Regions from separate parts of the Acidovorax sp. AC410 genome, predicted to be linked through region 3. Evidence: predicted binding sites of a transcription regulator. Region 3 holds the regulator's gene; each other region holds the start of a gene.
What was found. Region 3 encodes sigma-54, which starts transcription at its own class of promoters, with help from an activator protein. Its sites were predicted from a motif close to TGGCANGNAANCTGCTTT; they were not measured.
Positions count from the first base shown of each region.

Region 1 (9,564 bases), 270 kb from region 3:
CAGTGCCGGGCGAGCCACTGGCGGCTGGCGTGCCTGGTGCGGAAATCGCCGCGCCGACGAGTGATGCCCGGCTGGCCTTGAGCCTGCAGCGCGCGGGCAATGTGGTGCTGGTGTCGCAGTATGCGTCCACCGGCCCTGCTGCACCGCTGCCGTCCTATGTGCGCCGCAGCGTGCTGCCCGATCCGGGCGAGCATGCCGTGCCTGCCGCTGCCGGGCAGCACCCCTCCGCCACCCTGGGGGCAGCGGCATCCGCGATTGGCCACCTGCAACTGACCCCCGACCCGGATGGCGTGCTGCGGCACATGCCCCTGCTGCTGGCCCATGACAAGGCTGCCGTGCCATCGGTCGCGCTGCTGACGGCGCTGCGCAGCCTGCAATTGGGGCAGGCCGACCTGCGCCTGCAGGCCAGTGCTCCCTGGTTGCGCCTGGGCAGCCTGGGCATTGCCACGGACAGCACCTCGGTGCTGCGGCCCCAGTTCCATGCGCCGGACGGCGCGCAGCCGGCGTTTGCCCGGACGGCCTTCGCGCAGGTGCTCTCTGCGGCACCGGGCGCCCCCGGCTTCCAGGGCAAGACGGTGCTGGTGGGTTTCACTTCGGCCGCGCAGGCGGCGCCCATGGCAACACCGGGGGGCCAGTCGCTGTACCCGGTGGAGGTGCTGGCACAGATGGTGTCCGCCATCCGCCAGGGCCATGCCGTGACCGCCCCGGACTGGGCGACGCCGGTGGCGTGGCTGGCCATTGCAGCGGCCGTGCTCTACCTGGCGCTGGCACTGCCGCAGGTGAGCGCACTGGCCGGCCTGGCCGTGAGCGTGGCCTTGCTGCTGGCGCTGGCCGGTGCCCAGTGGCTGGCGCTGGAGCACGCGCTGCTGTCGTTCTCGCTACTGGGCGCCGCGCTGGCGGTGGCCGTGGGGCAGTCCACCATGCTGGCTCTGAAGCTGCGCGGTAGCGGCGGCACGTCCCGCACAAAGTCGGCCGAGGCGGCCGAGTCCAAGCGCATGCTGGGCCTGGCGCTGCATGGCCAGGGCAAGCTGGAGCAGGCCTTCGAGCACTTTCGCCGCCTGCCCGTGACCGAGGCACTCAAGGACAACCTGTACCACCTGGCACAGGATTTCGAGCGCAAGCGCAACTACGCCATGGCCAAGCTGGTGTACGAGCGCATCCTGCGCCACGACCGCCAGTACAAGGATGCCAAGCTGCGCTACCGCAAGATGCGGGCCCGGGCCAAGTCCGCCTCAGGCCAGCCCGACACGGCGCCGCCCAGTTCGGCACCGATGCCCATGCCCAGCGTGCCGGCCACGCCGCGCCTGCCGGGCGATGCGACCATCGGTCTGCCCATGCTGGGCCGCTACGAGATCACCAAGGAGATCGGCAAGGGCTCCATGGGCGTGGTGTACCTGGGGCGCGATCCCAAGATCGGCCGCATGGTGGCGATCAAGACGCTGGCACTGGGCCAGGAGTTCGAGGGCGATGGCTTGATCGATGCGCGCTCGCGCTTCTTTCGCGAGGCCGAGACGGCGGGGCGGTTGCAGCACCCCTACATCGTGACCATTTTCGATGCGGGCGAGGAGCACGACCTGGCCTATATTTCCATGGAGTTTCTCAAGGGCACCGACCTGTCGCCCTTTTGCAAGGAGGGCAACCTGCTGCCCGTGCCGCTGGCGCTGTCGGTGGCGGCCCGCGTGGCCGAGGCGCTGGACTATGCCCATGCCAACCAGGTGGTGCACCGTGATATCAAGCCGGCCAACGTCATGTTCGATGCGGCAACCGATGCGGTCAAGGTGACCGACTTCGGCATTGCGCGCCTCACCGACTCGAACAAGACCCGTACGGGCCTGGTGCTGGGCACGCCGAGTTTCATGTCACCCGAACAGCTGGCCGGCAAGAAGGTGGACGGGCGCTCGGACCTGTATTCGCTCGGGGTGACCCTGTTCCAGATGCTCACCGGCTCGCTGCCCTTGCGCGGGGCCTCCATGCCCGAGCTGATGCACAAGATTGCCAGCGTGCCCGCGCCCGACGTGCGCACGCTGCGGCCCGAGCTGCCGGCCGAGGTGGCCGAGGTGGTGGCGTTGTCGATGATGAAGCGCCCCGAAGCCCGTTACCAGACAGGGCGCCAGTTTGCGGCCGAGATACGGCGTGCGCTGGCGGCGCTGGCGGGCACGGAATCCGGCCCAAACCAGCGGACAGTCGTCTATGATGCGGCTCGCAAGGCAACAGGGCACAACATGGCGGATTTTCAGGAAACGGTGATGGAATATCCTGCAGAAAAGGACTCTTCGCTGCCGCCATCCAGCGCCCGATGAGGCCTGTGCCGCTCAATCCATGAATTACGATTTTTTTGCGCGCACCGATCGGGGGCGGGTGCGCAGCAACAATGAAGACGCCGTCGCGATCGACCGGGATGCCCAGCTGGCCATCCTGGCCGATGGCATGGGAGGCTACAACGCAGGCGAAGTGGCCAGCGGCATGGCCACGACCTTCATCCGCACGGAAATGGCCCGCTGGCTGGCCCAGGCAGGAAGCACGCCACAGTCGACGGACGTGCGCCGCGCGCTGGAAATCTGCGTGGAAAACGCCAATCACGCCATTCTGGGGGCATCGCTGTCGAACCCCCAGTATGCCGGCATGGGCACCACCCTGGTGGCAGGCATCTTCCAGGGCTCGCGGCTGATCCTGGGGCACATCGGCGATTCACGCTGCTACCGTCTGCGCGGCGGGGTGCTACAGCAGATCACGCGCGACCACTCCTGGCTGCAGGAGCAGGTGGATGCCGGCATCCTCACGCCGCACCAGGCGGCGATCTCCTCCAACCGCAACCTGGTCACCCGGGCCCTGGGCGTGGAGCCGAACGTGCTCATGGAAGTCAATGAGTTCCAGGTGGCGCCGCATGACCTGTTCCTGATGTGCTCGGACGGGCTCACGGACATGGTGTCCGATGCCGATCTGGCGGAGATGGTGCGTGCAGCCCTCCCGCTGGAGGAAAAAACCACATTGCTTATTGATACCGCCAATGCACACGGCGGTCGTGATAACGTTAGCGTACTGCTGGTACAGGCCGGCGCGGGGGGCAAGAAGCGCAGCCTGATGTCCCGCCTGCTGGGCGCTGCCTGACGGTGCCGGCCCATAACAAATCTCAAATCAGGAGTGGATCATGCCCAGAATGATCGTTTCGATCGACGGCGTCGTCATCAAGGAAGTTCAGTTGACCAAGGACCGCACCTCCCTTGGACGCAGGCCATACAACGATATCGTGATCGACAACCTGGCGGTGAGTGGCGAGCACGCGATCTTCCACATGGTCGGGAATGACGTGGAGATCGAGGACCTGGGCAGCACCAACGGCACCTATGTGAATGCCAAGGCCGTCAAGCGCCAGGAGCTGCGCAATGGCGATACGGTGGAAGTGGGCAAGTACAAGATCCGCTTCCTGCACGAGGCCGAGGGCGAGAACTTCGAGAAAACCATGATCTTCAAGCCGGGCATGGTGCCGCCGCTGGGCGCCGTATCGCGTCCGGCCGGACTGCCGGGTGCCCCGCCACCCGCACCGATCACGGCGGTGATCAAGGTCATGTCTGGCGCCGCCGCCGGGCGCGAGGTCTCGCTGCTCAAGGTGGTGACCACCATCGGCAAGCCGGGCGTGGCCGTGGCGTCGATCACCAAGCGCCACCACGGTTTCGTGCTGGCGCACGTGGAAGGCCCGGACATGCCGCTGCTCAACGGCTCGGCCATCGGGCTGTCGCCGGTACCGCTCAAGCACGGCGACAAGCTGGAACTGGCCGGCACAGAGATGCAGTTCGAGCAGACCTGACGGGTTCTCGCCGTTTTATCGCGCTCAGCGGCCCGTGGCGTGTAGCCTGCAGTGACCTACCCGGTACCACCGGCCTGAGCGAACCATGCGCCGACGGATCGCTCCCTGGTTGGTGCGCCGCTGGCGCCGCATGGCGGTCACGCTGCTTCCCCTGGTTTTTGCGTTGCTGCATGTGGTGGGCATTCTGCACCTGCAGGTGCTGGACCGGCTAGAGAGCATTGTTTACGATGCCCGCCTGCTTGCAACCATGCCGCGCACGATGGACGAGCGCATCGTCATCGTCGACATCGATGAGCACAGTCTGGAGCGGGTGGGCCAATGGCCCTGGGGCCGCGACAAGATGGCCCGGTTGGCTAACGAACTGCTCGAGCGCCAGCAGGTTGCGGTGCTCGGTTTCGACGTGGTCTTTGCGGAGCCTGACACCAGCTCGGGCTTGGCAAACCTGCGGCGCCTGGCTGATGGGCCCTTGCGAGGACAACCCGGCTTCTCCGAGCAACTCGCCCGCTTGGCGCCGTCGCTGGACTACGACACACTTTTTGCACAGGCGCTGCGGGGCCGGCCGGTGGTGCTGGGGTACTACTTCACCAGCGATCGCGACGGCCGCGGCCGGGGAGCCCTTCCTGAACCGGCACTGCCGGTAGAGCGCCTTCAGGGGCGTCCGCTGGCGTCCACGTCCTGGGTCGGGTATGGGGGCAACATGGAGATCTTCTCCCGGGCCGCCGCTTCTGCGGGATTTTTCAATTCCGCCACCGATCCAGACGGCATCGTGCGCGCCCTGCCCATGCTGGCCGAGTACCAAGGACGTTACTACGAATCGCTGGCCCTGGCCATGCTGCGCACCGCCCTGGGCATGCCGGACCTGTATCCGCGCTTTGCCCGCTCAGAGGGCGACCACGACGTGTTGGAAGCTCTTGTCCTGAGCTCGGGCGGGAGCTCGCTCAAGCTGCCGGTCGATGACCGGTTGACTGCCTTGGTGCCCTACCGCGGGTTGGGTGATGTGACGGGAGGGTCGTTTCGCTACATCTCGGCCAGCGACGTGCTGGAAGGACGGCTGACTGCAGACAGCTTGAAGGGCCGCATGGTGCTCGTTGGATCCACGGCACCGGGGCTGGTGGATCTGCGCGCGACACCGGTGGGAAGAAATTATCCCGGTGTGGAGACACACGCCAATCTGCTGTCGGCGTTTCTGGACGGCACGAACATCGTCCAGCCGGAATATGCGCGGGGCTTTGATGTGCTTCAGTTGCTGTTTGCCGGCCTGCTCCTGGCCCTGCTGCTTCCGTCGCTGACCGCAGGTTGGGCGGTTCTGCTCAGCGCCGGGGTATTCGCCGGGCTGGTGGGGCTGAATCTCTGGCTGTACCAGTCGCATGGCCTGGTGATGCCTCTGGCGACGGCCCTGGTGCTGGCACTGTCCGCTTTCACGCTGAACATGGTCTACGGGTACTTTGTGGAGAGCCGCTCCAAGCGGGAGCTTGCCGCCCTGTTCGGCACCTACGTGCCCCCGGAACTGGTGGACGAGATGCTCAAGGAGCCTGAGCGCTACACCATGGATGCCGCCAACCAGGAGCTGACGGTGATGTTCTGCGACATGCGCGGTTTTACGGCGCTGTCCGAACGCATGGAACCCCTTCAACTGCAGGCCCTGCTCAATGGCGTGTTCAGCCGCCTGACCCAGATCATCCGTGGCCGCCGCCAGGGCACCATTGACAAGTACATGGGCGATTGTGTGATGGCCTTCTGGGGCGCACCCGTGGCCACGCCCGGGCACGCCGAGTCGGCCGTGGCAGCGGCGCTGGACATGACCCGGGCGATCGCCCAGCTCAACGAAGAGCACCGCAGCAAGGGCCTGCCGGAGATCGGGGTGGGCATCGGCCTGAACACCGGCACCATGTGCGTGGGTGACATGGGTTCGGACATCCGGCGCAGCTACACGGTGATCGGCGATGCGGTGAATCTGGGCTCCCGGCTGGAGGGCCTGTCCAAGACCTACGGCGTGACCATGGTGGTCAGCGACACGACGCGGGCCATGGCCCCGGGCTTCCTCTGGCAGGAACTGGACCGCGTGCGGGTCAAGGGCAAGGCCCAGGCCGTCACCATCTACACGCCCGTGGGCACGGTGGCCGAGCCGCTGTCGCCCGAGCGGGAGCAGCAACTGGCCCTGTGGCACCAGTTCCTCGCCACCTACCGGGCCCAGGAATGGGATGCTTGTGCCCTGCTTTTGCGGAATTTGCACGCATCGGAACCTGGAAACATCCTGTATTCGCTGTACGCGGGCCGCATTCAGGCCCTGCGGGTGTTACCCTTTCAGCCGGATTGGGACGGTGCCACCCAATTCGACACCAAGTAGGACAATGGCTGCAACCTCCACCGACAACCCAAGAGACGACAGCAAACAGGACTGCATGACATGAAGGTTCGCGTACTGGGGTGCTCCGGGGCCATTGCCAAAGACTGCCGGACCACCTCGTTCCTGGTCAACGACAACATCCTCATCGATGCCGGGACGGGGGTGGGCGATCTGGCGCTGGACGAAATGCGCCGCATCGACCATGTGTTCCTCACGCATTCCCACCTGGACCATGTCGCGGCACTGCCCCTGATGCTCGATGCCGTGTCGTCCATGCGCAGCAGCCCCGTGCAGGTCCATGCGCTGCCCGGCACCATCGCCGCATTGCAGGCCCATGTGTTCAACAACGTCATCTGGCCGGATTTCAGCAGCATCCCCACGTCCGACCAGCCCTTTCTGCAGTACCAGACCATCTCGGTGGGTGAGCGCCTGAATGTCGAGGGGGTTCACCTGGAGGTTCTGCCCGCCGTGCACACGGTGCCCGCCGTGGGCTACGCGGTGGCTGGAACCAGCGGCTGGTGGGTCTTCAGCGGCGACACCGGCCGCAACCCGGATTTCTGGGCGCGGGTCAACGCCCTGCCCGTCGCCATGCTGGTCATCGAAACCGCCTTCAGCAACCGCGAAACCTCCCTGGCCCAGCGCAGCCTGCACCTGTCGCCCCACACCCTGGCCCAGGAATTGGCGCAACTGACCCCCGGCAAGCGCTGCCCCATCTACATCACCCACACCAAGCCCTCGGAGACCGAGCTCATCATGGAGGAGATCCGCCGCTTCGACCAAAGCGCAGGGCCGCTGGGCGCAGCTCCGCATGACATTTATTGGCTCAAGGCGGGGGATGAGTTCGTGTTCTGACCACTGTGTTGCAGGTGGTGACGTTTGTGGTGTGACAAGAATGTCGCGCCCAAGCTCCAAGGGGTGGTCGGGAAACACTTCGAGGACAATTGACCCATTTGGGGGAGGGGTTCAGGCAGTGGGCCGCAGGATTCGCGGGGTGGCACGGAACCTGCTGTTGCTGAGTCAGCCTGGAGAATTCTTCTGCAGGTTTTGAATTGCAATTGACCTCCGAGGAGTGATTTATGAAGCGTTTTGCACAAAAGGGTTTCACCCTGATCGAATTGATGATCGTTGTGGCGATCATCGGTATTCTGGCTGCCGTGGCTTTGCCTGCGTACCAAGACTACACCGTGCGTGCACGCGTGACGGAAGGTATCGCCTTGGCTGCCGGTGGCAAGAAACTGGTGGAAACGGACGCCAATACGGCTCTGGAACTGAAGGCCGTGGCTGACACCTTCAACGCGCAAGTGGGTAACAATGGTGCTGTCAGTAAGTACGTGACGAAGACCCAGATCAACAACCTCAATGGCGAAGTGACGGTGACCTTCAACAAGGCCAATATCGGTCCTATTCCCGCACTCGCTACCCTGGTGTACACCCCGTACATGCAACTGACCGCTGGTCCTTCGCAACTGGTTGCGGCCCTTGCCGGCACGGAAACCGGTACGGTTGACTGGGGTTGCGCTTCGGCCAGCAACGTTGTATCTGGTGGTCGCGGCTTGCCTGCAGTGACGGCCGGTACTCTGCCCGCAAAGTTCGCTCCTAGCGAATGCCGTTAATCACGTAATATCAAATTACGTTTAATAAAATGCCCGCTTGCGGGCATTTTTTATTGCTATTCCTCCTCCGTGGACCCGGCCCGGCGGAGCGGATTCCATGCACTGGAATTGGATATGAATTCTCAAGTGAAAAAAAGATTGTTGGTGCCGTTGCACCATTTTTCACTTTCGCTTTTGGTCGCCTTGGTAGTGGCTGGACTGGTGTTTTTGGTCTGGTTTCCTGGGCAAGTCAAAGATTTGGCGGGCGGGCAAAAGCTGTTCTGGACGCTGGTGGGGGTCGACGTGGTGTGTGGGCCCTTGCTGACCCTCATTTTGTATCGCCCAGAAAAAACCCGCCTGGCGCTAGGTATCGATCTTGGCTTGATAGCGGTCGTGCAACTGGCTGCCCTGGGTTACGGCCTGCACACACTGGGGCAAGCTCGCCCACTGGCCTTTGTCTTCGAAGTTGACAGATTCCGAGCAGTCAGCTATGTTGACATTCAGGAAAATGATCTTCAATATATTCCCCCTTGGTTCAGGCCCTGGAGCTTGAACCAAGCCCGTGTACTTGGATTGAGGCCAGTGACATCTTCTGCTGAGCGCCTTGAAAACATCAATGACTCAATGCAGGGAGTAGAGGCCGGTCAGCGACCGAAACGCTGGCAGGACTACGGATCCAGCATCTCTCAAGTATTAGCGCGCGCACAGCCTATAGCTGAGCTGTACAAAAAATACCCTGAACGGCAACAGATGATAGATGATGCCGTGAATGCTGCACTGAAAAACTCCAAAACAGACGAAGTGAACGACGGCAATTCCCTGGTATGGCTTCCTCTGGTTTCCCGCCACAGCTTGGAGTGGATTGTTTTGCTGGATCCCAAATCTGCTCGAATCCGTGCGTACATACCCCTCGACGGGTTTTAATTGAAACTGCACAAATTATTTTTGTCGGAGGGTTGAGCGACTTTTGAGATTGATCTGGCCTTCTTCGATCAATTGGTTAAAGCTGTGGTGACTGAGTGTGCCTGTGACGAGCCCGCTGCAATACTGATTGCATTGAAATAAAGCGGATCAGTGGAATACAACGTACTCCATGTGAGATCCGCTTCAGGTTTTTCAGAACTGTAGTGATCTATTTCAATTTTATTGAAATCTGAAAGATCGCGAGAAACTTCACTGATCATTCAATAAAAAACCGCGAACCCAGTCGCGGCTTTTGGGTAAAGAGCTCTCAGTTGCTCTTTGCTGAGGGATTGTTATCGCCCATGCTGCTGACTATGCGAGCAAGGAAAGAATAATCATTGACAATGGCGGTATCCTTGTCCAAGAGGTCGATCGCTTCTGGCAATTCACTCCACCGCTGTGAGTGAACGCGAGAAAGAACAATTCCGGACCATGCAAGGCCATCAAACTCCACTCGTGAATACTGATTACGCGGCCGATTGTTGATCCAATCGATTCCCAAAGCTTCCATCTGCGTATAGTCTCTCTGAGAATGGGCCTCCAGGATTTTCAGCGCCCGAATCAGGTCTTTTGAAAGTCTTTTGCACGTCTGCCATGTGGGATTGATCCATACTCCTTGCAAGGCCGATGCTGGCAAATTCGCTATGGTGCGAGTGGCGATAGTACTGATAAAGCCTGAAGCGGCCTGTATTTGATCAGCTGTCAAGTCTGTCGCACATTGTCCCAAAGTGGCCCGCAAAAATGCTGGTCCTGGAGACAGGGCTGCAATATCACCCCGAAGTTCACTCGCAAGCTGGCGTGCTTCGGCAGTCAAAATGTCACCCGCAAAGTATTTCAAAGATGAAACGGCCACATTA
Region 1 covers NZ_CEEDCG010000001.1:1,659,397-1,668,960, reverse strand. Annotated here, with positions in the region: gene AC0IZS_RS07740 (CHASE2 domain-containing serine/threonine-protein kinase) at 1-2,300, shown strand, start outside; gene AC0IZS_RS07735 (Stp1/IreP family PP2C-type Ser/Thr phosphatase) at 2,320-3,108, shown strand; gene AC0IZS_RS07730 (FHA domain-containing protein) at 3,149-3,805, shown strand; gene AC0IZS_RS07725 (CHASE2 domain-containing protein) at 3,936-6,152, shown strand; gene AC0IZS_RS07720 (MBL fold metallo-hydrolase) at 6,213-7,004, shown strand; gene AC0IZS_RS07715 (pilin) at 7,229-7,765, shown strand; gene AC0IZS_RS07710 (TfpX/TfpZ family type IV pilin accessory protein) at 7,880-8,668, shown strand; gene AC0IZS_RS07705 (fused MFS/spermidine synthase) at 8,976-9,564, opposite strand, start outside.
Region 1: the regulator sigma-54 is predicted to act here: its motif matches at 7,145-7,162, upstream of AC0IZS_RS07715 (pilin).

Region 2 (9,564 bases), 4.4 Mb from region 3:
TGCGGCTTGCCGGTGCGCGCCGCCTCGATGATGGTGGTGTAGGCCGTGAGCCAGTTCCACTCGGCACCCGTCAGGTAGGCCTGGGGCGCCAGCTTGGCCTGGCTGGCGTGGTAGCCGCAGACCATCTTGCCGCGCTTGGCAGCGGTCTCGACAATGACCTTGGGCCCGTCCACATGCATGGTGAACACGTCGCAGCCCTGGTCGGCCAGGCTGTTGGTGGCCTCGGCCTCCTTGACGGCCATGGACCATTCGCCCGTGAAGATCACGCTGCAGGTGATGCCCGGCTTGACCGAGCGCGCACCCAGCGTGAAGGCGTTGATGTTGCGCAGCACCTGCGGAATCGGCTTGGCGGCGATGAAGGCGATCTTGCCGCTCTTGCTCATGTGGCCGGCGATGACGCCATTGAGGAACTGGCACTCGTCGATGTAGCCGAAGAAGCTGCCCGCGTTCTTGGGGTGCTTGCCCTCCGTCCACATGCCGCCGCAGTGCGAAAAGCGCACATCGGGGTACTTGGCGGCCAGGGCCAGCAGGTGCGGGTCGAAGTAGCCGAACGAGGTGGGGAACAGCAGCTTGGCGCCGTCCTGGGCGATCATGCCGGTCATGGTCTTCTGCACGGCGGCGGTCTCGGGTACGTTCTCCTCTTCCACCACCTTCACACCGGGCATCTTCTTGAGCTCGGCCGCGGCTTGGGCATGGGCCTGGTTGTAGCCGTAGTCGTCGCGCGGGCCGACATAGATCACGCCCACGGTCAGCGGGGCCTGCGCGTTGGCCTGCGGCGCCCAGCCGCCCAGGGTGCCGGCAGCCCCCAGCGCCGCAAGGGAGAAAAGAGATTCGCGGCGGTTCGGGTGGGCAAGGCGGGACATGGGTTTCTCGTGTTTCATGGCGGTCCTTTCGGCGGGGGTGGGTTTCAACGGGAAGGGGATGGGGTCAGTCGAGCAGGCTCACGTGGGCGGACACCACGCGCCAGCCGGTTTCGGTGCGCAGCCAGGTCTGGCTCTGGCGGCCGGTGCGGCTGCTGCCCTCGCGCTGGAACTCGACGTTGGCGGTGGCGAAGTCGCGGCCATAGGTGGTGATCACGGTCTTGAGCAGGCGCCGCTGCAGGCCCTGTGCGGGGCGCCCGGCGCGAAACGCCTGGATCTGCGCGTAGCCGTACAGGTTTTCGGTGGCGCCGTAGCGCAGGGTGTGGGGGCTGTCCCAGAACAGCTCGTCGAGCACCTCGACGTGGTTGTTCACCAGGGCGTCCTCGTAACGGGCGAATACGGCCTGCACTTCGGCAAGCACGTCGGGCTGGTTGATGGTGTAGGCCATGGGCAGGTGGTTTTCACAGGGAAGCGACAGGGGCCTGGCAGATGCCTGCGGCCTCCAGCACGGCGGCGGCGCGCAGCACGCGGTCCTCGCGCCAGGGCGCGGCGATGAGCTGCACGCCGATGGGCAAGGCTGGGTGGGCGCCCCACACCGGCACGGAGCACACGGGCAGGCCGATGCACGAGATCGGCTGGGTCAGCAGGCCCATGTTGGGGCGCAGCGGCAGGTCGCGCCCGTTCAGGTCGAAGCGTTCGGTGCCGATGGGGGTGGCCGCGCAGGGCGTTGCCGGGGCCAGCAGCAGGTCGTAGCGCGACAGCACCCGTGCGGCTTCGTGGGCATAGCGGCTGCGCACGCGCTGGGCGCGTGCCATCCAGGCGGCAGGGATCAGCGCACCGGCCAGGAAGCGGTCGCGTGACAGCGGCTCGAAATCGGCTGCGCGCGTGCGCAGGTTGTCGAGGTGCAGGGCTCCGGCCTCCGCATTGGTGATGAGAAAGGCCGCGGCGCGCCCCGCCTCCACCAGGGGCAGTTCCACCGGCTCAACCTCGGCGCCCAGCGCCTGCGCCACCCGGGCCACGGCAGCGCGTGCTTCGGGCAGGGCATTGTCGGCAAAGTAGCCGCCCAGCACGCCAATGCGCAGGCCGGCCACGCCCTGGCCCAGGTCGCGGGCCACCGGCTCGACCGGCCGCTGCGCGCAGCCGGCATCGGTGTGTGCGGCAGGCGCTTCGGGGCCCTGCATGGCGTCGTAGGCCAGCGCCAGGTCGCGCACGCTGCGTGCCATGGGGCCCAGATGGTCCAGGCTGGAGATGAAGGGGAAACTGCCCGTGCGCGGCAGCCGCCCGAAGGTGGGCTTGAGGCCGAACACGCCGCACAGCGAAGACGGCACGCGGATCGATCCATTGGTGTCCGACCCGAGCGTGATGGGCACCTGGCCCGCGGCCACGGCCGCGCCGGAGCCGCCCGAGGAGCCACCCGCGATGCGGCCGAGGTCGTGCGGGTTGTGGCAGGCGCCCTCGTGGCTGTTCTCGGTCGTGAAGCCGTAGGCGTACTCGTCCATGTTGAGCGCGCCCACGAGGATGGCGCCCGCAGCCTCCAGGCGCTGTACCAGCAGGCCGTCGGCCCGGGCGGGCGGGCGCTCGCGCTCGATCTTGGAGCCAGCCAGCGTGGTGAGGCCCGCCACGTCGAACAGGTTCTTCACGGCAAAAGGCACGCCCAGCAGGGGCAGGGCGGCCTGCGTCCCCGCAGCCAGGCCGGCATCGATGCGGGCGGCGCGCGCCAGGGCCCGTGCCCGCAGCACCGCGGTGAAGGCGTTGACGCGGGCGTCCGTGTGCTCGATGCGGTCCAGGCAGGCCGCCACCAGCGCCGTGGCCGTCACGTCGCGCGTCGCCACGGCCTGTGCCATGCCGGCGGCGTCCTGTTGCCACCAGGGCGCCGTCATGCGCGGCCTCCCTCGGCCGGCAGCACCGGGACGAAGGCCATGGCAGGCTCATCCGTCGCGTCCAGCGGCACGGCGTTGACGGTGTCGGCAAAGCCGCTGGCCAGCGCTAGGTAGCCGAGCACGGCCGGGCGGTGCTCGGCCGACAGGGGCAGGCCGATGGCGGCTGCGGCGGCGTCCATGTAGCGCTCGAGTTCGGCCGCGTTCATCGGCGCACCTCGCGCTGGAAGATCTCCAGGCTGAGCTTCTTCATCGCCACGAAACTCGGTTCGCTGAGCGTGGCCAGGGTGCGCGGGCGCGCATCCTCGTAGTGCAGGATCTCGGCCACGCGGGTGGGGCGCTTGGTCAGCAGCAGCACCTCGTCGGCCAGGTAGACGGCTTCTTCGAGGTCGTGCGAGACCAGCAGCATGGTCGTGCCGGTCTGCATGAAGACCTCCTGCAGCTTCTCGCGGATGAACAGCGTCATCTCGAAGTCGAGCGCCGAGAACGGCTCGTCGAGGAACAGCACCTCGGGGTTGGGCGCCAGCGCCCGCATGATGGAGGCGGTCTGCTGCTGCCCGCCCGAGAGTTCGTAGGGGTAGCGGTTGAGGTCGAACTTCACGTCGAACGAGGCCACCAGCTCGGCCATGCGGCGGTCCACCTCGGCCTTGCTCTTGCCTTCGAGCTTGAGCGGGTAGGCGATGTTGTCGATGGTGCGCATCCACGGGAACATCGCTTCGCGGTAGTTCTGGAAGACGTAGCCGATCTTGGTGTCCTTGAGGCTCTTGCCGTCGAACAGGATCTCGCCACTGTCGATGGGCACGAGGCCGGCGATCATGTTGATCAGCGTGCTCTTGCCGCAGCCGTTGGGGCCGAAGACCGAGACGATCTTGTGCTTGGGGATGTCGAGGTCGAAGTCCTCGTACAGCGGCCAGCCGGCGAAGTACTTGGTCAGCCCGCGGATGGTGATGTGGGTGCCTGCCGGGCCGGGCGTGAAAACACGTTTGGGCACATCGGCATACACGGCGCCATTGACAACGGTGTTCATCGGCCGCTCCAGTGAACGATCTTGCGTTCGGCGATCAGAAAGAGGATGTTCAGCGCATAGCCCAGCGCCCCTGCGGCCAGGATGGCGGCGTACATGCTCTTGACGTTGAGCACCTGCTGCGCATCGATGATGCGGTGGCCCAGCCCGTTGTCCGAGCCGATGAACATCTCGGCCACGATGACGATGACCAGCGCCATCGACACGGCCGAGCGCAGGCCGACGAAGGTGGGCTGCAGGCTCTCCCAGACCAGCACGTCCTTGAAGATCTGCCAGCGCGACGCCCCCATGACCCGCGCCGCCATCACGCGCTGCTTGCGGGCATTGATCACGCCGTAGGCGCTGTTGAAGATCACGATCAAAAAGGCGCCGAACGCGGCGATGGCCACCTTGTTGACGTCCGACACGCCGAAGATCAGGAGGAACAGCGGGATCAGTGCCGACGAGGGCGTGGAGCGGAAGAAGTCGATCAGAAACTCCACGCTGCGGTAGGCGCGCTCGTTGCTGCCCAGCAGCACACCGAGCGGCACGCCGATCACGGCCGCGATCAGGAAGGCCTGCACTGTGCGCCAGACGGTCACGGCAAAATCCAGCAGCAGCGGTCCACCGGCCAGGCCGGTGACCAGGGTGAGCACGGTGGCGCCGGGCGGCGGCAGCAGGATAGGCTTGATGAAGCCCAGCCGCACCACCAGGTCCCAGAGGATGAACAGGGCCAGGGGGCCGACGAAGGGCAGCAGCTTGTCCCAGGCGGGTTTCCTGGGCGCGGCGGATGCCGGCTTGCCCGCGGGCGGCGACCAGGCGCCGGCGGTGGTGGAGGTGGTTTCGGCCATGGCGCGCCTCCCCCTCAGGCCTTGTAGATCAGGCTGTCGACCACGACCTTCTTCTCGAAGATGCCTTTTTCGGTGAACAGGTCGTAGAACTTCTGGAAGTACGCCAGGTCGCTGGGCTTGAACTCGTTGTGCAGCATGTACGAGGCCAGCGGCACCTCGGCCGTGAGCGCGCCTTCGATGGCGGTGTAGCCCTTCATGAACTGCCGCGCCTCCTCGGGCTTGGTGCGCACCAGCTCGATGCCGCGGGCGTAGGCGGCGATGAACTTCCTGGCCACCTCGGGGTTCTTCTTGATGAATTCGCTGGTCAGGCTGGCCGCGCCGCCGTGCCAGGGCGCCATGGCATCGCCCAGGATGTACCTGGCCACCACGCCCGACTCGATGATGCGGGTGGTGCCATTCATGCGGCCGATGGTGCCTGTGGGCTCCAACGTGTAGCAGGCGTCCACCTGGCCGGCCACGATGGAGGCGATGTGCTGGCCGATGGGCAGCTCGGTCACGGTGGCGCCGGTGGCGCCGGCACGTTCGAGCATGGTCTTGCACAGCGTCATGTTCTGGATGCCGGGGCCCGAGGCGACCTTCTTGCCCTTGAGGTCGGCCATGGTCTTGATGGCGCTGTCCTTGCCGGTGATGAACTGGTCGAGCACGAACTTGGCGTTGCTCGGGTTCGTCGCGAAGATCTTGAACAGGCCCGGCTGGGCGATCTCTCCGATGGCCAGGTTGGCCGAGCCCGTGCCGTTGGAGCTGCCGTCGGAGCGGCCCGAGAGCATGGCCTCCATCACCTGTTGGGCGCCCGCGAACTTGAGCGGCTCCACCTCCAGCCCGGCTTCCTTGAAATAGCCTTTCTCCACCGCAGCGAAGAAGGGCAACCCGGCCGCCACGGGCCAGAAGCCGATGCGGACCTTGGGGCCGGCCTGGGCCCGCACCAGGGCAGGGGCTGCGAGCATGCCCAGCGTGGCGGCCGAGGCCGTGAGGACGCGGCGGCGCGACGTACCGGTGGAGGTGCCGGTGGAAGGGGTGGAACTGTGGGATGTCATGGCAGGCTCCTGCAGCAAGGTTGAAAGGTGAGGGGATGGAATGGGCATGGTCAGTTGCCGGCCTTGAGGGACGCGATGTACGCCCTCCAGCCGCCGAAGCTGCTGATGTCGCGCGCACCGGCCAGCGCCAGCGGCTCGCAGATGAAGCCCTGCACGCTGCTGTCGTCGGCCAGGGTGAGCGTGCCGATGCCCAGGGGCTGCGGGATCAGCGCAACGAAGCTGCCGTAGTGCGCTGCGGGCATGCGCCACACCTCGACCGCGATGCGCGTGCCCTGGCCCGGCGCCACGCGCAGCAGGCCGGGCTTGGGCGGCACGGTGCCGGGCAGGGCGTAGAGCTGGTAGTCGGGGGCCGTCTCGGTCGCCAGCTCCAGCGTGGCGCCGCGCTCGGTGAGCTGGCCGTTGAGCGGCATGCCGCTCAGGTGGGCACCGACCACCGCCACCCGTACCGTGGCGGGCGCCTGCAGCCCCGCGATGGGCTGGGGCGCGGGCAAGGGCGTGCTGCCGGCGGCCTGGGGCAGGCCGGTGGCGTGGTGGTAGCGCTGGCCCAGGTCGGCCAGTTGCCAGTCGCTGCCGCAGGGGCCGATGAGCGTGATGCCGAAGGGCAGGCCATCGGCGCGCAGGCTGCTGGGCACCGAGATGGCGGCATAGTCCAGCAGGTTGACGAAGTTGGTGTAGGCCCCGAGGTTGCGGTTGAGCACCACCGGGTCGGCCTGCATGGCAGCAATGGTGTAGTGCGTGGGCGCCGTGGGCACCAGCAGCACATCGATGGCCTCGGGGCCCTGCCACATCGGTGCCACCTGCTGGCCCAACGCGCGCAACCGGGTCTGGGCATCGCACAGGTCGGCCGCGCTGTAGCTGCGCCCGCTGGCCAGGATGCTGCGCACCGGCTCCACCACCTGGTCCTCATGCGCGTCGAAGAAGCCGCGCACGGCGGCATAGCGTTCGGCGACCAGCGCGCTTTCATAAAGCAGCGCTGCGGCCTGGGCCAGCGGCGCGTAGGGGATGGACACCGGCGTGCCGCCCAGGGTCTGCAGTTGCGCCACGGCCTCGGCGAAGGCAGCCTTTGCCGCGCCGTCGCCGAAGAACTCCAGCACGTCGGGCACGCCGAAGCGGAAGGCGGCGGGCAGCGGCTGGCTGGCCAGGGCCAGTTGCCGCCCATAGGGGTCCTGCGCGTCATAGCCCTGTGCCACCTGCAGCACCCGGGCCGCCACGTCCACCGTGCGCGCGAAGATGGAGACACAGTCGGCGCTCTGCGCAGCCGGCACCACGCCGCGGGCGCTCACCAGGCCCTTGGTCGGCTTGATGCCCACGATGTTGTTCAGCCCGGCCGGCACGCGGCCGGAGCCGGCCGTGTCGGTGCCCAGCGCGAAGTCCACCTGCCCGGTGGCCACCACATAGGCCGAGCCCGAACTGGAGCCGCCCGATACGTAGGCCGGATCCAGCGCATTGGGCACGGCGCCGTGCGGCGAACGCGTGCCGTTGAGCCCGCAGGCGAACTGGTCCAGGTTGGTCTTGCCTACCAGCGTTGCCCCGGCGTCGAGCAGGCGCTGCACCACCGCCGCATGGGCCGTGGCCGTGTAGGCAAAGGCAGGGCAGGCGGCGGACGTGGGGTAGCCCGCCACGTCGATGTTGTCCTTGACCGCAAAGCGCAGGCCGCTGAGCGGGCCGCCAGGCCTGCCGGCGACGGCCGGCTCGCAGCGCACCAGCCATGCCTGCCCGGCCAGGGCCGTGCTGAGGGGGGCGACTGCCGATGGATGGGAGTCTTTCGCGAGAAGGGTAGTTGCTTGCACCATTTTGAAGAATTCAATCTTGGATACAAGGTGAGATGCAAGTGCTGTGCCAGGGACGGTGGGCGCACCGAAGGGGCGTGAAACCCGGCCCTGCCGGGGCGGCGGACGGGTGGGCGCGCCCTGTGGCGGCCAAGGGTGGAGTTCGGGATGGGGGATGAACCAGCAGGCCGCGCATGCCGGCGGTGCCGCCCGCGTGCCGCTGCGATTCCTGCTGCGGTGTGGTGCAGGAACTGCCGTTGGGTGGTGCGGGACGCGCTAAAGTGGTGAGCCCTGCCGGCCCGGGTGCGATGCACCGATGCAAGCTGGCGCGAACCCTTTCTCTGTCCCCCGTCCACGCCCGCATGATTGCCTTCCACAACCCCTTGCACCACCGGCATGCGCCGGTCCACGAGTTCTACCGCGGCGAGCGCGTGCCGTGCTTTGAAAAGCCGGTCCGCGCCCAGTACGTCGAGGATGCGCTGCGCGAGCGTGGCCACGGCCTGCTGGTGCCCGACGTGGACAGCACACCGGTGCTGGCCCAGGTCCATGCGCCGCGCTACCTGGCCTTCTTGCAGAGCGCCTGGCAGCAGTGGCTGGCGCTGGATTCGGCCAACGCCTCGGTCCAGCCCTTTCCTTCGGTGTGGCCGGTGCGCAGCCTGCGCAGCGACGTGGAGCCGGACAACTTCGTCGCCAAATTGGGCCTGTACTCGATGGACAACGGCACGCCCATGGCCGAAGGCACCTGGGAAGCCGCCAAGGCCGGGGCCGACGCCGCTGCCAGCGCGGCGGCGCGCGTGGCCCAGGGCGCGCGCGCGGCGTTCTGCTGCACCCGCCCTCCGGGCCACCATGCCGGGCCGGACTTCATGGGCGGCTACTGCTTCCTCAACAACGCGGCCGTGGCGGCGCAGTGGCTGCGCAACCAGGGGAGCCAGCGCGTGGCCCTGCTGGACGTGGACTACCACCACGGCAACGGCACGCAGAGCATCTTCTACGACCGTGCCGACGTGCTGTTCATCAGCCTGCATGGCGATCCGCGCACCGAGTACCCGTTCTACCTGGGCCACGCCGACGAGACCGGCGAAGGTGCCGGGGCAGGCTTCAACCTCAACTTGCCGCTGCCCGCTGGCACCACGGCCGCGCAATGGTTCGCGGCCCTGGAGCAGGCCTGTGTGCGCATCGCGCAGTACCAGGCCGACACGCTGGTGGTCTCGCTCGGGCTCGACGCGTTCGAGGACGACCCGATTTCGAAGTTCGCGCTCAAGACCTCGGACTTCACGCGCCTGGGCGAGCGCCTGGAAGCCCTGGGGCTGCCCACGGTGTTCGTGCTGGAAGGCGGCTATGCGGCGGCGGAGCTGGGCAACAACGCCGTGAACGTGCTCGACGGCTTCGACCAGGCGGCTGCGCGGTGAGCGAAGCGGTTGACTGCGTGGTGGTGGGCGCTGGCGTGGTGGGCCTGGCCGTGGCCAGGGCCCTGGCCTTGCAGGGGCGCGAGGTGATGGTGCTGGAGGCGGCCGATGCCATCGGCACCGGCACCAGCGCCCGCAACAGCGAGGTCATCCACGCCGGGCTGTACTACGCCACGGGTTCGCTCAAGGAGCGGCTGTGCGTGCAGGGACGCGAGCTGCTGTATGTCTACTGCGCCGAGCGCGGCGTGCCGCACCGGCGCTGCGGCAAGCTGATCGTGGCCACGTCCACAGAACAGATCCCGGCGCTGCAGGGTATCCAGGCGCGTGCCCGCGCCAATGGCGTCGGCGACCTGCAGTGGCTCGATGCCGAGGCCGCGCAGGCGCTGGAGCCCGCGCTGCAGTGCGTGGCGGCCCTCCATTCGCCCAGCACCGGCATCGTCGACAGCCATGCGCTGATGCTGGCGCTGCAGGGCGACCTGGAGCATGCGGGTGGCCTGGTGGCGCTCAACTCGCCGCTGGCCCACGCACGCTGTGCGGCCGAAGGCATCCACCTGCAGGCCGCCGATGGCACCGAACTGCTGGCGCGCACGGTGGTGAATGCGGCGGGCCTGGCCGCGCCCGACCTGGCCCGGCGCTTCGAGGGGCTGGACGCCCGCCATGTGCCCACGCCGTACTACGCCAAGGGCAGCTATTTCACCCTGGCCGGGCGCGCGCCGTTCAGCCGCCTCATCTATCCGGCACCCGAGGCCGCGGGCCTGGGTGTC
Region 2 covers NZ_CEEDCG010000001.1:5,770,132-5,779,695, reverse strand. Annotated here, with positions in the region: gene AC0IZS_RS26770 (BMP family ABC transporter substrate-binding protein) at 1-863, opposite strand, end outside; gene hpxZ (oxalurate catabolism protein HpxZ) at 928-1,308, opposite strand; gene AC0IZS_RS26760 (AtzE family amidohydrolase) at 1,322-2,740, opposite strand; gene AC0IZS_RS26755 (DUF4089 domain-containing protein) at 2,737-2,946, opposite strand; gene AC0IZS_RS26750 (ABC transporter ATP-binding protein) at 2,943-3,764, opposite strand; gene AC0IZS_RS26745 (ABC transporter permease) at 3,761-4,591, opposite strand; gene AC0IZS_RS26740 (ABC transporter substrate-binding protein) at 4,606-5,625, opposite strand; gene atzF (allophanate hydrolase) at 5,676-7,418, opposite strand; gene AC0IZS_RS26730 (histone deacetylase family protein) at 7,757-8,803, shown strand; gene AC0IZS_RS26725 (NAD(P)/FAD-dependent oxidoreductase) at 8,800-9,564, shown strand, end outside.
Region 2: the regulator sigma-54 is predicted to act here: its motif matches at 7,450-7,467, upstream of atzF (allophanate hydrolase).

Region 3 (9,564 bases):
TCGCTCATGGAGAAGATGGAGAAGGCCGGCTGCAGCAAATCGGTCGTTGGACTCGTGGTGCCCACGGGCTACTCCTTCAACCTGGACGGCACCAACATCTACATGACGCTGGCCGCGCTGTTCATCGCCCAGGCCACCAACACCGAACTCACGCTGGGGCACCAGGTCGCCCTGCTGCTGGTGGCCATGCTCAGCTCCAAGGGGGCCGCTGGCGTGACGGGCGCAGGCTTCATCACCCTGGCCGCCACCCTGGCCGTGGTGCCCGAAGTGCCGGTAGCCGGTATGGCCCTGATCCTGGGTGTGGACCGTTTCATGAGCGAATGCCGCTCGCTGACCAACTTCATCGGCAACGCCGTCGCCACCGTGGTCGTCTCGCGCTGGGAAAACGCACTCGACTACGACCGCCTGAATGCCGCGCTGGACGGCCATCCGCTGCCCGACGTGGTGGCTCCCGTGTCGGCACCGGTGGTTCCGGCCGCTGTGGCTGGCGTGGCGCGCACGGCCGCCTGATCGCTGACAGGCCCCTGCTGCGGGGACCTGGTCTGGCAAGAAAAGGGGATGCCTGCAGGGGCATGCCCCTTTTTTGCGTGCAACCGCGCATCTCGGGAGGGGTCAGGTAAGGTGCCTGCCTCGGCCGGGCCGTTCCTCGCGCACAATCGCCGCGAAACTGCCCAACCCCAAAAAGGATCCGCGATGACCCTCGAAGCCGTACTGGCCGCCCTGCACATAGTGGCCATATTGACCCTGGTGGTGTTCCTGTCGAGCCAGGCCGCGCTGTGCCGCACCGAATGGCTCAACGCCGCGGTGGTGGAGCGCCTGGCACGGCTGGACGCCATCTACGCCGCATCGGCCATGGCGCTGGTGGCCACGGGGCTGGCGCGGGTGTTCTTCGGGGTCAAGGGCATGTCCTGGTACATCTCCCAGCCCATGTTCCACTTCAAGATCACGCTGGTGGTGGCGATTGCCATCCTGTCCATTTTCCCGACCATCGCCTTCCGGCGCTGGCTGCGCCAGTTGCGCGCCGATGGCACCCTGCCGGATGCGCGCGAAGTCGCCAGGGTGCGCCGCCTGGTGATGCTGCAGGCCCATGCGATCCCGGTGGTGGCCGTGATCGCGGTGTTCTGGGCCCGGGGCTGGTAAGCCCATGAAAGAGGGCCCCCACGCTCCACCGATGCGCGGGTCACGGCCCCTGAGAGGTGTTTTCATCCTGGGGCGGCCCGGCGATGAAAAAACCCGCCGGGCACAGGTGCCGGGCGGGTGGGTGGCAGGAGCCAGCGCTGCGGCGGGCTCAGCAGATCACTTCTTCAGGCACTCGCTCATGAAGGCCTTGCGCTCGTCGCCCTTCTTGCCGGTGGCGTCGGCGTTGCAGGTCTTCATCTTGTCCTGCTGGGTCGCAGGCTTGTTGGACAGGCAGGTCTTCATGAACGCTTTGCGCTCGTCGCCCTTCTTGTCGGCCGCCTCGGTATTGCAGGTGGCCATCTTGGTCTGTTGCTTGGTGGGGGCGGCCGCCGAGGCTGCAGGTGCGGCCGGGGTGGCGGCTGCCGCCGGTGCAGCCGCCTTGGCGGGCGCCGCAGGGGCATCGGCAGCATGTGCTGCGCCCAACGAAAGAACCAGGCTCAGGGCCGCGAGGGAGAGAAGCTTTTTCATATAGTGCTCCGGTGGTAAGGGCATCCAATGCAATCCGCATCGGATTGCCCGATTACAACGTACGGGCATCGGGCCGCGCTGACATGCCTGCGCGGCGGCAAGAATTCTTTACGATCTGTTGCTCTGCTGCACAGGCCAGTGCGGGCATTTGGTGGCGCGGGCAACACACCTTCTCAGGGAGGGGACCGGGCCGCCCCGTAAAATCCCCGGATGCTCTCTGTCAAACACGATCTGCTGGCCGCGCTCGCGGCCGAGCTGGACACCCTTTCCCCAGGCGCGGGCGCCAAGGCGGCGTTCGAATCCCCCAAGGTGGCTGCGCACGGCGACTTCGCCTGCACGGCGGCCATGCAGCTGGCCAAGCCGCTCAAGCTCAACCCCCGCGCCCTGGGTGAACAGCTCAAAACCGCGCTGGAGGCCACACCCGCCTTTTCGCGCTGGGTCGAGGCCATCGAGATCGCCGGCCCGGGCTTCCTGAACATTCGCTTGAAGCCCGCCGCCAAGCAGGAGGTGGTGCGCGAGGTGCTGGCCGCTGGTGAGCGCTTTGGCTACCAGACCGACCGCGGTGCCAAGGTGCTGGTCGAGTTCGTCTCGGCCAACCCCACGGGCCCGCTGCACGTGGGCCACGGCCGCCAGGCCGCCCTGGGCGATGCCATCTGCAACCTGTTCGCCACGCAAGGCTGGGGTGTACACCGCGAGTTCTATTACAACGACGCGGGCGTGCAGATCCACACGCTCACGCACAGCACGCAGCTGCGCGCCAAGGGCTTCAAGCCCGGCGACGAGTGCTGGCCCACCGACCCCGACAACCCGGCCAGCAAGGCCTTCTACAACGGCGACTACATCCAGGACATCGCCAACGACTTCCTGGCGAAGAAGACCGTCAAGGCCGACGACCGCGCGTACACCGCCAGCGGCGATGTGGACGATGTGGAATCGATCCGCCAGTTCGCCGTGGCCTACCTGCGCAACGAGCAGGACAAGGACCTGCAGGCCTTCAACCTGAAGTTCGACGAGTACTACCTCGAATCGAGCCTGTATACCAGCGGCCGCGTCGAGGCCACGGTGGGCAAGCTGGTGGCCAACGGCAAGACCTACGAGCAGGACGGCGCCCTGTGGCTCAAGAGCACGGACTACGGTGACGACAAGGACCGCGTGATGCGCAAGCAGGACGGTACCTACACCTACTTCGTGCCCGACGTGGCCTACCACATCGCCAAGTGGGAGCGCGGCTACACCAAGGTCGTGAACATCCAGGGCACCGACCACCATGGCACCATCGCCCGCGTGCGCGCCGGCCTGCAGGCCGCCGAAGTGGGCATTCCACAGGGCTACCCCGACTACGTGCTGCACACCATGGTGCGCGTGGTCAAGGGTGGTGAAGAGGTCAAGATCAGCAAGCGTGCGGGCAGCTACGTCACCTTGCGCGACCTGATCGAGTGGACCAGCAAGGACGCGGTGCGCTTCTTCCTGCTCAGCCGCAAGCCCGACACCGAGTACACCTTCGACGTGGACCTGGCCGTGGCGCAGAACAACGACAACCCGGTGTACTACGTGCAGTACGCGCATGCGCGCATCTGCTCGGTGCTGCGCGGCTGGGCCGAGCAGGGCGGCGGCGATGTCGCCTCGCTCCAGGGCGTGGACCTGTCCGCGCTCGAAGGCCCGCAGGCCCAGGCGCTGATGCTGCAATTGGCCAAGTACCCCGAGATGCTCACCGCTGCGGCCGATGGCGAGGCCCCGCACGACGTCACGTTCTACCTGCGCGACCTGGCCGCCAGCTACCACAGCTATTACGATGCCGAGCGCATCCTGGTGGACGACGAGGCGGTCAAGCGCGCCCGCCTGGCCCTCGTCGCCGCCACCGCGCAGGTACTGCACAATGGCCTAGCTGTGCTGGGCGTATCGGCTCCGGCCAGAATGTAAGCAAGCAACCACTACCATGAAGAACAAGCAACTGGGCGGAACCATCATCGGCTTTATCGTGGGCGTGATCTTCGGCCTGGGGGCCGCACTGGCGGTCGCCGTCTACGTGACCAAGGTGCCCGTGCCCTTCCTGAACAAGGGGGGGGCACGCGGCACCGACCAGGACGCGGCCGAAGCGCAGAAGAACAAGAACTGGGACCCGAACTCGCCGCTGTACGGCAAGAACCCGGCGCGGCCCCCTGCGGCCGCAGCGTCGGCACCCGCCACGGCAGGGGTGGCACCGGCGCCAGCGCCCACCGCCTCGGCACCTGCCGTGGCCGCGGCGGACCCGCGTGCCGCCGCCTCGTCGGCCAAGCCTGCCGCCGCCGCAGCCACCAAGCCCGGCAGTGCCGACCCCTTGGGTGATCTGGCCGCTGCCAAGGCCGCGGCAGCGCCCGGCAACAGTGCCGACCCCTTCGACTACTTCGTGCAGGCGGGTGCCTTCCGCACCCAGGCCGATGCCGATGCGCAGCGCGCCAAGCTGGCCATGCTGGGCTGGGAAGCCCGCGTGAGCGAGCGCGAGCAGAACGGCCGCACGGTGTTCCGCGTGCGCGTCGGTCCCTTCACGAAGCGCGACGACGCGGCCCAGCTCAAGGACAAGCTCGACACCACGGGTGTCGAATCTGCCCTGGTGCGGGTGCAGCGCTGAGCGCAGGCCTGCCTGAACTTTTTTCCGGGGCGTGGCTCACACCCCCACACCCGACCCTAGGAGAGTCACTTTCATGAAACGCCGCGAGTTTTCCCTGTCTGCCGCTTCCGCAGTGGCCGCATCCGCCCTGACCCTGCCTGTGGCAGCACCCGCCCTGGCGCAAGCGCGCCAGTTCAAGGAGGGCAAGGACTACCGCAAGCTCGACAAGCCCGTCACGCCCGACGCGCCAGCGGGCAAGGTCGATGTGATCGAATTCTTCTGGTACAGCTGCCCCCACTGCAATGCCTTCGAGCCCACGCTCGACGCCTGGGTCAAGGCCGCTCCCAAGGACCTGAGCATCCGCCGCATCCCGGTGGCCTTCAACGCCAGCTTCGTGCCACAGCAAAAGCTGTACTTCACGCTCGAAGGCATGGGCAAGCTCGATGCCCTGCACGCCAAGGTCTTCCGTGCCATCCACGTGGAGAAGGCCAAGCTGGCCAAGGACGATGAAATCATGGCCTGGGTCGCCACGCAGGGCGTGGACGTGGCCAAGTTCAAGGAAATCTACAACTCGTTCACCGTCTCCAACCAGGTGCGCCGCGCCTCGCAGCTGCAGGATGCGTATGGCGTGGAAGGCGTGCCTTCGATGGGCGTGGCCGGCCGGTTCTACACCGATGGCACCATGGCAGGCAGCATGTCGGTTGTGCTGCAGGTGGTGGAGCAACTGGTGGGCGTGGCCCGCAAAGGCTGACCATTTCTTGGCGGGGCTGGTTCCTGCAGCCACCAAAAGCCCGCTGATGCGGGCTTTTTTCATGGCGTGTCGCCAGGGGTGGCTACAATGATCTGCAAGATTCGTGCCCTATGAACTACCGCATCCTCCCGATCCTCCTCCTCTCGGCCCTGGGCTTTGTCCAGGGTGTGGCCCATGCCGAAAAGGCCGACCGCAACAAGCCCATGAACATCGAGGCCGACGCATTGCGCCACGATGAGCTCAAGCAGACCAGCGTGTTCACCGGCCGGGTGGTCATGACCAAGGGCACCATCGTGCTGCGTGGCGCGCGCCTGGACGTGCGCCAGGACGCCGATGGCTACCAGTTCGGCGTGGTCACGGCCGAGCCGGGCAAGCGCGCCTTCTTCCGCCAGAAGCGCGACACGCTGCCCGGAGCGCCCGACGAGTTCATCGAGGGCGAGGGCGAAGTCATCGAATACGACGGCCGGGCCGACAACGTGAAGTTCATCACCCGCGCCGAGTTGCGCCGCTTGCGCGAATCCACGCTGACCGACGAGATCACCGGGCAGATCATCGTCTACAACAACCTGACCGACGTGTTCACCGTGGACGCCAAGCCGCGCGGCGGTACCAATGCCGCGGGCGATGCCCCGGCGCCCGGCGGCCGCGTGCGCGCCATCCTGTCGCCCAAGGAAACACCGGCCAGCGCCGCTGCCCCTGCCCCTGCGGCACCGGGCACCACCCTGCGCCCCAGCAGCACCCTGAGCGGCGGCGCCAAGTGAGCGGGGCCGACGTGAGCACCGTCGCCGGGTCCCCGGCGGACAGCCGGCTGGAGGTGCACCACCTCGAAAAATCCTACGGCAGCCGCAAGGTCGTCAAGGACGTGTCGCTGGTCGTGCAAAAAGGCGAAGTCGTGGGATTGCTCGGCCCCAACGGTGCGGGCAAGACCACCTCGTTCTACATGATCGTCGGCCTGGTGCGCAGCGATGCCGGCGACATCCGCATCGACGGCCACTCGGTGGCCCACATGCCCATCCATCGGCGCTCGCGCCTGGGCCTGTCCTACCTGCCACAGGAAGCCTCGATTTTCCGCAAGCTCACGGTCGAGGAGAACGTGCGCGCCGTGCTTGAGCTGCAGCGCGGCGAGGACGGCCAGCCGCTGCCGCGCCAGGCCATTGAGGAGCGCCTCACGGCGCTGCTCACGGAACTGCGCGTGGAGCACCTGCGCGCCTCGCCCGCGCTGGCCCTGTCCGGCGGCGAACGTCGCCGCGTGGAGATCGCCCGCGCGCTGGCCACGCAGCCGCGCTTCATCCTGCTGGACGAGCCCTTTGCCGGCATTGACCCCATCGCGGTGATCGAGATCCAGCGCATCATCGGCTTCCTCAAGGCGCGCGGCATCGGCGTGCTCATCACCGACCACAACGTGCGCGAGACGCTGGGCATCTGCGACCACGCCTTCATCATCAGCGATGGCCACGTGCTGGCCCAGGGTACCCCCTCCGAAATCGTCGACAACGCCGAAGTGCGCCGGGTGTACCTGGGTGAACACTTCCGCATGTAGCAGACCGATGGACCACCTGTTCGCCATGCACCTGCCTTCGTGGCAGTCCCCGGGGGCTGTGCGATGAAGCCCGGCCTGTCACTGCGCGTATCGCAGCACCTGGCGCTCACGCCCCAGCTGCAGCAGTCCATCCGGTTGCTGCAACTGTCCACGCTGGAGCTGGGCCAGGAGGTCGAGCAGATGCTCGACGAAAACCCGTTCCTTGAACGCAATGCCGACGAGGCCCCGCGCGAGGAGTTTGGCGTGGACACGGCCGACGCGCCCGCGCAGCCGGACGACTACAGTTCCGACGATGCGGTCTACTCCAGTGCCCCGGGCTCCAGCACGTCGACCGAGACCCCGGCCGACAGCCCGCAGGGCGATGCGGAAGTGGGCAGCAGTGCGGGCGACGAGCCCGACTGGAGCGGCGATGGCACCGTGGACGTGTCCCCCAACGATGCCGAGTGGGGTGGCGATGCGCCGGCCCGCAACCGCAATGATTCGGAGGGCGACGAGGCCGATGCCACCGAACTGGCCCGCACGCACGAATCGCTCACCGCCTTCCTGCACCGCCAGGCCCTGTCGCTGCGGCTGTCCGAGGTGGACCGCGCGGCGCTGCGCTTCCTGATCGAATCGCTCAACGACGATGGCTACCTCGAGGACCCGCTCGAAGAGCTGGCCATCGCCCTGGCCGGCCCCGACGACCTGGAGCAGATCGAAGAGCTGGTGCATCGCTTCACCGTGGCGCTGCGCCTGCTGCAGAGCCTGGAGCCCGTGGGCGTGGGTGCGCGTGGCCTGGGTGAATGCCTCACACTGCAGCTCACGGCCCTGGCGGCCGACGAAGACAGCGAGCTCGACCCTGACACCGTGCAGACCGCGCTGCGCGTGTGCCAGCAGCCGCTGGAGATGCTGGCGCGCCGCGACATCCGCCGCCTCACGCAGCTGTGCGGCGACGGCGAGGAGCGCACGCGCGCCGCCATGGCCCTGATCGCGCGGCTGGAGCCGCGCCCCGGGCGCAAGTTCGTCGACGTGGAGCGCAACATCATCGTGCCCGACGTCATCGTGCGCAAGGCCGGGCGGGCCAATGGCCGCGACGGCCAGCACAACTTCATCGTGGCCCTGAACCCCGACGTGATGCCGCGCCTGCGCGTACACGACATCTACGCCGGCGCCCTGCGCGGCCACAAGGGCGGCGAGGGCCACCAGGCCATGCAGCAGCGGTTGCAGGAGGCGCGCTGGTTCATCAAGAACATCCAGCAGCGCTTCGACACCATCCTGCGCGTCTCGCGCGCCATCGTCGAGCGGCAAAAGAGCTTTTTCACCCATGGCGAGCTGGCCATGCGCCCGCTGGTGCTGCGCGACATCGCCGACGAGCTGGGCCTGCACGAGTCCACCATCAGCCGCGTGACCACGGCCAAGTACATGTCCACGCCCATCGGCACCTACGAGCTCAAGTATTTCTTCGGTTCGGGCCTGGGCACCGAAACCGGCGGCAACGCATCGAGCACGGCCGTGCGCGCCCTCATCAAGCAGTTCGTGGCGGCCGAAAGCCCGGCCAAGCCGCTCTCGGACAGCCAGATCGCAGAGATGCTCAAGGAGCAGGGCATCGAATGCGCACGCCGCACCGTGGCCAAGTACCGCGAGGCGCTCAAGATCGCGCCGGCCAACCTGCGCAAGGCGCTCTGATCCGCTGTCAGCCTGGCTGGCGGAACGCCCGGCTGGAGATGCTGACGGCATTGCCGTCCGGGTCCTTGGCATTGGCGAACGCATAGCCATTGGCCTGGTGCGTGCTGCCGAAGGCCAGGCCCTGTGCCAGCGCACGGACCTTGAAGGCTTCCACGTCCGGCACATGAAAGCACAGCTTCACCCCCGCCTGGCCGAGCTTCACGCTCTTGGCCGCCTGGTGGACCAGGATGCTGGCCCCTCCGTCCGGGGCCTGGAGCTCGATCAGGCCCTCCACCACGTCCCCAGTGGTCTCAAGACCGAAGTGCGTGCGGTAGAACGCTGCGCTGCGCTGCATGTCGCGCGCGTAGACCATCACGGTGCCGAGGATGGGGGGCATCAGGGCGCTTTCGAGGCCGGTGCGCGCCGCAGCGAGCGCAGCAACTCCAGCGCCTGGGCCACAGGCTCCTGCGGAGCGCCGTTGACGAGCACCGTGAAGGTCACGCGCAGCTCGTTCATGCCCAGCATGCCCTGGGTCAGGTGCTTGTAGCCGTCCGGCTCGGGGGCGCGGTCGGTGGCCGAGAAGTAGTAGCCCATCTTGCCCACGGCGCCCAGGTCCTTGAGGGGCAGATCGCTCTCGACGGCCTTGGGCTGGGCCCGGGTGGCACCCGCCTGCACCAGCCCCCGCAATTCGTCGGCCGTGGGGCCCCTGGGCGCACTGCCCACAGGCCAGATGGGCGTGATAAGCATCTGCAACGCCTTGGCGTCAGGGCCGCTGATGGCCACCGAGGGCGGCAACTCCCCGTGCGGGCGGCGCACCTGGGCGCGCCATTGCGCGGGCAGGTCGATCACCAGGTCATCGCGGCCGGGCAGGGGAACGCGCAGTTCTTCGGCGAGAACGGGCAGGCACAGGGCAAAGGCCATTGAAGCGAGTACGGTGCGGAGCATGGAGCGAAAGAGGAGGGGGTTATTGGCGTTTGGCAAAGACGGCGTCGTAGGACGGGGCGCTGAAGCCGTTCACCCGCTGGCCATTGGTGAGCAGCACCGGCACGCCGCGCGCACCCAGTTGCGCAAAGGCGGCCTTGCCGGTCGGGGTGTCCACGTCGAATTCCCGGTAGGCAATGCCTTTGCCGCCCAGGTAGGCCTTGGCCGCCTTGCAGTAGCCGCACCAGGTGGCCATGTAGAGCGTGACCTCGCCCCGGGGCTGGACGGCTTTCTGGGCTTCTGCGGGTGCCTGGCCGGGCGTGGCGGGTGGCAGCGGGTTGCCCGGGACCACGCTGACGGGCAGGCTTTCGAGTTTCAGGGTTTTTTGCACCGCGCCCGAGGCGGGCGGCTGGTCGCTGTAGACGACCTTGCCGCTCGCATCCACGGATTTGTAGAGCGCCTGGGCATGCGCCG
Region 3 covers NZ_CEEDCG010000001.1:1,393,626-1,403,189, reverse strand. Annotated here, with positions in the region: gene AC0IZS_RS06515 (dicarboxylate/amino acid:cation symporter) at 1-510, shown strand, start outside; gene AC0IZS_RS06510 (DUF2214 family protein) at 694-1,140, shown strand; gene AC0IZS_RS06505 (PsiF family protein) at 1,297-1,647, opposite strand; gene argS (arginine--tRNA ligase) at 1,858-3,567, shown strand; gene AC0IZS_RS06495 (SPOR domain-containing protein) at 3,584-4,255, shown strand; gene AC0IZS_RS06490 (thiol:disulfide interchange protein DsbA/DsbL) at 4,329-4,985, shown strand; gene lptA (lipopolysaccharide transport periplasmic protein LptA) at 5,096-5,746, shown strand; gene lptB (LPS export ABC transporter ATP-binding protein) at 5,743-6,525, shown strand; gene AC0IZS_RS06475 (RNA polymerase factor sigma-54) at 6,589-8,190, shown strand; gene AC0IZS_RS06470 (VOC family protein) at 8,198-8,566, opposite strand; gene AC0IZS_RS06465 (hypothetical protein) at 8,566-9,114, opposite strand; gene AC0IZS_RS06460 (glutaredoxin domain-containing protein) at 9,134-9,564, opposite strand, start outside.